DNA from 2 places in the Geodermatophilus sp. SYSU D00700 genome. Region 1 is predicted to be linked to the other one. Evidence: riboswitches for the same ligand, from Rfam matches in the RefSeq annotation. Region 1 holds a riboswitch; the other holds the start of a gene.
The links. A riboswitch is a leader RNA that binds a small molecule or an ion and turns the genes downstream of it on or off. The one in region 1 is predicted to bind cyclic di-AMP.
Positions count from the first base shown of each region.

Region 2: it holds a riboswitch for cyclic di-AMP, as region 1 does, so the genes downstream of both, ACI79V_RS04125 (C40 family peptidase) here and ACI79V_RS21040 (NlpC/P60 family protein) in region 1, are expected to answer to the same signal.

Region 1 is NZ_JBJGZA010000042.1:17,616-21,814, forward strand. It holds gene ACI79V_RS21030 (NlpC/P60 family protein) at 143-1,879, shown strand; gene ACI79V_RS21035 (hypothetical protein) at 1,992-2,306, shown strand; cyclic di-AMP (ydaO/yuaA leader) riboswitch at 2,466-2,644, shown strand; gene ACI79V_RS21040 (NlpC/P60 family protein) at 2,661-3,908, shown strand; gene ACI79V_RS21045 (M48 family metallopeptidase) at 4,100-4,199, shown strand, end outside.
Region 2 is NZ_JBJGZA010000003.1:171,948-176,146, forward strand. It holds gene ACI79V_RS04105 (MBL fold metallo-hydrolase) at 1-163, shown strand, start outside; gene ACI79V_RS04110 (hypothetical protein) at 179-478, opposite strand; gene ACI79V_RS04115 (hypothetical protein) at 562-759, opposite strand; gene ACI79V_RS04120 (hypothetical protein) at 1,007-1,159, opposite strand; cyclic di-AMP (ydaO/yuaA leader) riboswitch at 1,514-1,665, shown strand; gene ACI79V_RS04125 (C40 family peptidase) at 1,678-2,199, shown strand; gene ACI79V_RS04130 (carbohydrate kinase family protein) at 2,256-3,170, shown strand; gene ACI79V_RS04135 (DUF222 domain-containing protein) at 3,297-4,199, shown strand, end outside.

The DNA.
Region 1 (4,199 bases):
TCGTCGACGACGCGCCGCGCGACGCGCCGGGCGCGGGGACCCGGACGGAGGAGGGGCGCGCGGAGCGCTTGCGGGACGACGGCGGCGCGGACGACGATCCCCCGGCGGACCGCACGGTCCGGTGGTCACGGGGGGTGGTCCGGTGCGCCTGGACCCCGCGTCGCGCCCGCGGCGTCGCGCGGCGTTCCTGGTCACGGCCGCGGCGGTGCTGGTGGCGCTGGTGCCGGCCGGACCCGCCGCCGCCGCGCCCAGCGACCAGCCCGGGGGCACCAGCGGGGTCCTCGACAGCGAGGCCCTCGACCGGCTGCAGGAGCGGGCCGCCGAGGTCCAGGCCGACCTGCAGCAGCGCCAGGCCGAGGTCGCGGCCGCGCAGCAGGCGCTGGCCGCCGCGCAGGCCGACGTCGACGCCGCCTCCGCCGGGGTGGCCGAGGCGGAGGCGGAGCTCGCGCGCCTGCAGGACGTCGTCGCGCGCTACGCCTCGGCGGCCTACCGGGACGGCGGCACGCTGTCCCCGCTGAGCGTCCTGCTCTCCGGCGGGGACCCGGGGGACGCCGCTGCCGCGATCGGCTACCTGGACGCCGTCGACGACCACACCGGCGCGGTCGTGACCGCCGCCGAGGAGCAGCGCCGGGCGGCGCTGGCCGAGCAGGCCGCCGCGGACGCGGCGCTGGCCGAGGCGCAGCAGCGGGCCGACCTGCTGGCGGCCCAGGTCGCCGACCTGGAGGCCGCCGCGGCGGCGGTCACCGACGAGCTCGACGCCGCGCTGAGCGACGTCGACCGGCAGCTGGCCGACCTCCAGCAGGAGCAGCTCGACGTCAACCGGCAGACGGCGGCCAACTGGCGCGCCCACCTCGACCAGCTCGCGGCGGCCGGTGTCGCGTCCCCGCCGGCCTCGGCCCTGGCCGCCCCCGCGGCCGGCCTGCCGGCCGGGCTGGTCCCGGTCGGGGACGCCGCGGGGGGCGCCCAGCGGGGCGCCGCCCAGTTCCCGCGCGAGCCGACGTCGCTGCTGGTGCTGCCCGCCGAGACGGTGGCCGCCGTCAGCGCGGCGATGGACACGCTGGGGCAGCCCTACGCGCCGGGGACGGCCGGCCCGGACTCCTGGGACTGCGGTTCGCTGGTCTCCACGGTCTACGGCGCCGCGGGCGTCGACCTGCCCGCCGACCAGGCCGGGCTGTACGCCGTCACGGTGCCGGTCGACCCGGCCGACGTGCTGCCCGGCGACCTGGTGTTCCTCGGGACGCCCGAGTCGGGGCTCGGCCACGTCGGCATCGCGCTGGACCGGGAGACGATGCTGGCCGCCGACGGGCGGGCCGGCGCGGTCGTCGTCCGCCGGCTGCCCGCCGACCAGGTGCTGCACGTGGGCCGGCCGGCCCTCGGCACTCGCCCCGAGGTGGCCGCGCCGGGGCCCTCGGGCGGTGCGCTGCGGGTGGAGTGCGGCAACACCGTGTACCCGCCCAGCTTCGACGGGACCCGCGCCTGGGGCGGGTACCCCAACGGCCTCGTCCCGCCCAGCGCGCTGTGCCCCCTCGGCGTGGGCGGGCACGCGCTGCGCTGCGACGCCGCCGCGGCCTACCGGGCGATGAGCGCGGCGTTCGAGGCGGAGTTCGGCCGGCCGGTCTGCATCACCGACTCCTACCGCACCTACGCCGGCCAGGTCCGGCTCTACGGCGAGAAACCGGCCCTGGCCGCGGTCCCGGGGACGAGCAACCACGGCTGGGGGCTGGCGGTCGACCTGTGCGGCGGCATCGAGACCTTCGGCACCCCGCAGTACGCCTGGATGGTGGCCAACGCCGGCCGCTTCGGCTGGCTGCACCCCACCTGGGCGGACCCGGGCAACGGCCGCGAGGAGCCCTGGCACTGGGAGTTCGCGGGCAGCTGAGCCGGGACTGTCGGTGGCCGTCCCTAGCGTGCGGAGCAACCGACAGGGAGACCCGTCCCGACCGCGGCCCGGCACCCGGGGCGGCCCGGGGCACCGGAGGGGGGACACGGCCATGCTCATCGACTGCGACACCTGCACCGTGCGCGGCACCGGCTGCGCCGACTGCGTCGTCACCGTCCTGCTGGGTGCGCCGCCGGCGGAGAGGGGCACCGGGCCCGTGCTGCTGCCGGTGCCGCCGGTCCCGGCCGCGCGGGCGACCGGGCCGGCCGCCGGGGACGCGGTGCCCCCGCCGCCGGGCGTGGTGGTGGAGTTCGACGACGTCGAGCGGCGCGCCGTGCGGGCGCTGGCGGAGGTCGGCCTGGTGCCTCCGCTGCGTCACCGCCCGGCGCGCGGGGAGCGTCCCGGCGGACGGCGCCGCACCGGCTGAGGCGCAGGTCGACGCCCGAACGGGTACACACCGGAGTGGCGCTACTGCTCACTGTGCGTGTTCTCACAGTCAGCAGGGGTCCCGTTTGTCACAACCTCATCACGTCCGTACTGTGACCGCGTCCGGCCGGGTGGTCGTCACCTGACGCGAGGTGACCTCGGCCGGTCACCGCCGAGTCACCGGACGCCGCCTGCGGGTGCGCGCGAGGTGAGCCGGGGACCCACCGCAGCACTGGGGTGAGTTCTCGCGTGCACCGGCCCGCCGGCGCACGCCTGATAGGGCACGTCTTCCCAGCCCGAACCCGTCAGCTAACTCGGTAGGCGGTTGCTGAGGAAGAACGGAGAGCCGCCGCCCGTGGCGACCCCCCGCCCCTGCCCGGGGCATGCCTGCGCACAGTCCACCTCCTCCGCACCCGCGACCGCCCGCGTCGCCGGCCCGCACCGCCGCTCACCGCGCCGGCTCCTCGGCCGGGTCGCGCTGGTCGGCACCGCCGCCGCCCTGACCGTGGCCCTCGTGCCCGGCACCGCGGTCGCCGACCCCGAGCGGGCCGCCACCCCCGAGCAGGCCGCCGAGCTCGCCGCCGACGCCGGCCGCCGGCTCGAGGCGGTCAGCGAGCAGGTCAACGAGGCCCGCGAGGTCCTCTCCCGCCAGCAGGCCGCCGCCGAGGCCGCCGAGCGGGCCCTCGGCGACGCCCGCTCCCGGCTGCAGGACCTCGACGGGCAGATCCGCCAGGTCGCCCGCAGTGCCTGGACCAGCAGCAACGACACCTTCGCCCAGCTGGACCTGCTGATGACCAGCGACTCGGCCGACGAGTTCGTCAGCTCGCTGGCCACCCTCGACCACATCTCCGGCCACACCACCGACGTGCTCGCGCAGGTCGGCGAGGCCGCCACCGCGGCGGAGGAGGCGCAGCGCGAGGCCGACGCCGCCCGGGCCGATGCGGAGGCCACGCTCGAGGAGCTCGACGCCCAGGAGGAGCGGCTCGAGGCCGACATCGCCGACTACGAGGCCCAGTTCGAGGCGCTGACCGAGGCCGCGCGGCAGCAGGCGCTCGCCGCCGAGGCCGAGGCCGCCGCCGACGCCGCGGCCGAGGCGGCGGCCGCAGCGGCGGCTCCCGCGGCTCCCGCGGCTCCCGCGGCTCCCGCGGCTCCCGCGGCTCCCGCGGCGGCGGCTCCGGCCGCGGCGGCTCCGGCGGCGGCGGCTCCGGCGGCGGCCGCCCCGGCTCCGGCGGCCCCCGCGGGTGGGGGTAGCGGCGCCGCGCAGGTGGCGGTGCAGACGGCGCTGGCGCAGGTGGGCGACCCCTACGTGTGGGGCGCCGGCGGGCCGAACGCCTTCGACTGCTCGGGCCTGACCCAGTACGCCTACGCGGCGGCCGGGATCAGCCTGCCGCACTCCAGCCGGATGCAGTCGCAGATGGGCACCGCCGTCTCGCGGTCGGAGCTGCAGCCGGGCGACCTGATCTTCTACTACAGCCCGGTCAGCCACGTCTCCATGTACATCGGCAACGGCCAGATGGTGCACGCCTCGACCTCCGGCGTGCCGGTCAAGGTGGTGTCCGTCGACTCGATGAGCGGCATCACCGCCATGCGCCGCATCGCCTGACGGAAGGACCCCTCCCCCCGCCGTTCGGACGCTCGCGGCGGGCCCCAGGGGGATGGCCGTTCCAGCACGTCGCCAGGGCCGGTGACCCACACGGGTCACCGGCCCTCGTCGTGGCCGGTGCCGGGTCCGGGGACCGGGGCGGCCGGGCGGGCCGGTCCGCCTAGGATCGGCCGCGTGAGCTGGGCGGGCGGGTGAACCGGACCGCCTCCCGCGCCGCCCTGCTGGTCGCGCTCGTTCTCGGTGCGGCGTTCGTGGTCGTCGTCGCCGTCCGGACGCCCTGGACGGTGCTGC
Region 2 (4,199 bases), on a different contig from region 1:
CAACCCGTACGCGGCGTGGCAGGAGTCCGAGCGGCTCGTGGGCAACCTGCACCGGGCGTACGCCGAGCTCGACGGCCGACCGCCGGGCGAGCGGCTGCCGCTGGCCGACATCTGGCCCGACATGGTCGCCTTCCACGGCGGCCCCATCGGCTGCCGGGCCTGAGGGCGTCCCCGGCGGTCACGCCGGCGCGGGGGCACCGTCCAGGCACCGCCGGGCCGCCGGGCGCATCCCGAGTCCCGCGAGGATCCCCCCGGCCCGGCGCCGGCGCTCGCGAGCGCGCTCGCGCAGCAGGCCGCCGAGCGCGGCGTTGACCGACCGGTCGGCGCGGCGCTCGAGGAACTCCGCCGTCGCCAGGTGGGTCGCTGCCCGCCGCAGTGCCTCCGCGCGCTCGAGCCGTTCCTGCGGTCCGCGGCCGGTCGGGGGCCCGTCGGTCCCGTCCGCGCCCGCCGTGCCGCCGGCCGTCATCGTGGTCGTCATCGCGTCCCTCGCCTCCGTCGGTCCCCGCATCTGTGGAGACGCCGGAAGGCGGCGGGGATGACGCGGCGCGGGGAACGAGGCGGTCAGCTGCCGGGGAAGCCCGGGCGGTCGCCGGTGCCCATCCCGCTCTCACCGGCGCGGGGCGACTGGTCGGGCGCGGCGCCCACCTCGGCGTCCTCGTCGTCGTGGACGGGGCGCTCGCCGGGCAGCACGTCGTCATCCTGCCCGGAGCGGTCGTTCGTGCCGCCGTACGGCCGTCCGGTCATCGAGCCCTCGGTCACTGCGGACCTCCTCCGCCGTGCACCGACCGGCCGGCTGGGCTCACCCCGGTCGGTGCCGGGGTGCCCGGCCGGCCGGCTGCGGAAACCGTCGCCCCGAGACGCGGTGTGCCGGTTGATCCCGGGCTCTGCCGGCTCGATCGCGCCCGCAGAGCGCCGGGAGAGCCGGCAATGGGGCGGCAACCAGCGCGAGAAGCACCGCGCCCCCCGTCCCGGAGCGGGACGGGGGGCGCGGTAGGGCGTCGGTCGGTCAGTAGGCCCGGCCGCTCGTGCCGCCCTTCTTGTTCTTGTTCTGGAAGTCGCGGACGAACTGCTTGATCTTCGCCTGGTTCTGCGGCTTCTGGAGCTCCTGCACCACCTTGGCGGCGACGCCCGAAGCCACGAGCTTCCTCAACATCCCCACGGGGTCCTCCTCCTGTCGGCTCCTGTCCCGTTGCCCCGTCAACGCGCGGGGCAACCGTGGGGATCCCGGTCTTTCACCCGTTCCACCGGTGGCGGGCCGCTGACGGGGCGTGCGGACGCACCGTTGCGTCCTTTCTCGTCCCATCCGGCGTGTCGGCACCCGACCGGGTGCTGCCGCGTGTCCAGGACCTCGGCGTGCGCGGTGGTCGCGCGGGCGTGTCCGATCCGGGAAACCAGTCAAATCCGCAGGTCCGTCCCGGGCGTGGCGCCGCGTTCCGTCGGTTGAGGGCCCCCGGACCCCTCCCTACCGTCGTCGCCGGTCCGCCAGGGTCCTTCGTCGCGCCCCGTGCGACACCTGGTGGCCACGCCGAACCGGGCGCCGGAATCAGCCGGCAGCCCGGGCCGGGGACCCACTGCAGCACTGGGGTGGAGCGCGACTCGTCGCGCCGGGCGACTCCTCCGTCCGAACCCGTCAGCTAACCCGGTAGGCGGTCGCGGAGAACAGGAGAACCGTCGTCCATGACGACTGCACGCACGTCCACCGCTCGTCGCTCGTTCCGCGGCATCGCCGTCGCGGCCATCGCCGGAGCCGGCATCGTCCTCTCGCCCCTCCCGGCCTCGGCTGCCGCGGGCGGTGGTGGTGGCACCGCGACCGGGACGGTGGCCGCCGCGCCGGCGCCCGCGCCCACCGGCGCGGCCCAGGTCGCCGTCGACACCGCGCTCGCCCAGGTCGGTGACCGGTACGTCTACGGCGCCACCGGGCCGGACTCCTTCGACTGCTCGGGCCTGACCAGCTTCGCCTACAAGGCGGCCGGCGTCTCGATCCCGCGCACGTCGAAGGCCCAGTCGACCTTCGGCACCGCGGTGGCGAAGGCCGACCTCCAGCCCGGTGACCTGGTGTTCTTCTACAGCCCGGTGTCGCACGTGGGCATGTACATCGGCAACGGCCAGATGGTCCACGCCTCGACCGCCAGCAAGCCGGTGGCCGTCGTCGACCTCGACTCGATGCCGAGCTACGCGGGCGCCCGCCGGGTCGCCTGACGCACGTCGCGGAACGGTGCCCCGGCCGGGCTCTCCGGCCGGGGCACTCTCGTGTCGTGGTGCACGAGGACGGTCCCCGGTGGCCCCGCCGCGCCGGCGCCGGACCGGTGGTGGCCGTGGGCAAGCTCGTCGCCGACCAGCTGCTGGAGCTCACTACTCCGCTGGTGGTCGGGGGCCAGCAGCGGGTGACCCGGACGACGACGGCGGGCGGGGCGCCGGCCAACGTGACGGCGAACCTGGCCCGCCGCGGCACCCCGACGCGGCTCGCGGGCTGGGCCGGCGCGGACCCGCTCGCCGACACGCTGCTCGCCGGACTGGCCGGGCGCGGGGTGGAGACGGCGGTGGTCCGCCGTGGCCGCACTCCCCTGTCGACGGTGCTCGTCCACCCCGACGGCGAGCGCACGCTGCTCACCGACCGCGGCGAGGGCGGGCTCGAGCCGGACGACGTCCGCGCCGCGTGGCTCGCCGGCGCGGCCGCCGTCCACCTCGACGGCTACGACCTGTTGCCTGGCCGTTTCCCGGACGCGCTCCGGGCAGCTGCCTCGCTCGCCCGGGACGCCGGCGTGCCGGTCACCGTCGACGTGGCGGCCGCGACGCGGATCGAGCGCCACGGGGCCGACGCGTACCGGGAGCTGCTCGTGGCGCTGCGGCCGGACGTCCTGTTCTGCAACGCCGTCGAGGCCGCGGTGCTGGGATTGGACGGCGACCGGCCCGCGTGGGCGCCGGCACTGGTCCTCGTGCACGCCGGCGCCCGGCCCACCCGAGTGCTCACCGCGGCGGGTGCGTGGCAGGTGCCGGTGGAGCCCCTGCCGGAGGGACGGCTCCGCGACACCACCGGCTGCGGGGACGCCGTCGCCGCCGGGGTGCTGGCCGGCTGGCGGACGGGGGCGCCGGTCCTGGACGCGGTCCGCGCCGGCCACGAGGTGGCCGCGGTGGTCGCGGGTGTGGTCGGGGCCCAGCCGCCGCCCTGACCGCCCGGGCTCACCGTCGACACCGGCGTCACCAACAGGTGCCTTTGTAGCGATGATGGCATCGGTCAAGGCTCTGACCTGCGGATTCAGGTTGTGCACCGCGTGCCGGTCGGCTATTGTTCGATCATGTGTTCGAGCGGGTGGGGGACCGGTGACGTCCTGGATGACGTCGCCGCGCTGGTCGCCGAGCGCAACCGGATCGATGCCGCCCTGGCCCGCCGGGTCCGCGCCGCGGAACTGTCCCAGGCGCCCGAACGGGACGGGCAGAAGAGCATGGCGTCGTGGCTGCGCGGGCACTGCCGGCTCTCCTCGGCGGCGGCGTCCCGGCTGGTCGGCAACGGCCGGGCGCTGGAGCACCTGCCGGCGCTGGCCGAGGCGCACGAGGCCGGGCTGGTGTCGGCCGAGCAGGTGGCCGAGGCCGCGCGGGTGGTCACGCCGCAGCGGCGGGCCGCGGCCGCCGCCCAGAACGTCGACCTGGCCGCGATGGACGCCGCACTGACCCAGGTCGCCCTCGACTGTCCCCACGCCGACCTGGTGCAGATCGTGCAGCGCTACCTCGACGCGCTCGACCCCGACGGGCCCGAACCCGACCCCACCGCCAGCCGGTCGCTGACGGTGTCCAAGCACGCCGACGGATCCCTCAGCGGACGCTTCCACCTGGACGCGGTGGCCGGGGAGCGGTTCCAGGCGGCGCTGGAGCCGTTCGTGCAGCGCGACCGCCCCGCCGGCGACCAGCGCACCCGGGCTCAGCGGCAGGGCGACGCGCTGGTGCAGCTGGCCGACACCAGCCTGGCGTCCGGTCAGCTGCCGGTGCTGCGCACGGTCAAGCCGCACGTCGCGGTGCGGGTCGACCTCGACGACCTGGCCGACCCCGCCACCGGGCCCGGCGCCGCCACCATGGGCTTCGGGGCGACGATCTCCGCGGCCCGGGCGCGCTGGCTGGCCTGCAACGGGGCGATCTCCCGGGTGGTGTTCGGGCCCGACGGGGTGCCGCTGGACCTGGGCCGCAGCCGGCGGCTGGTCAGCCGG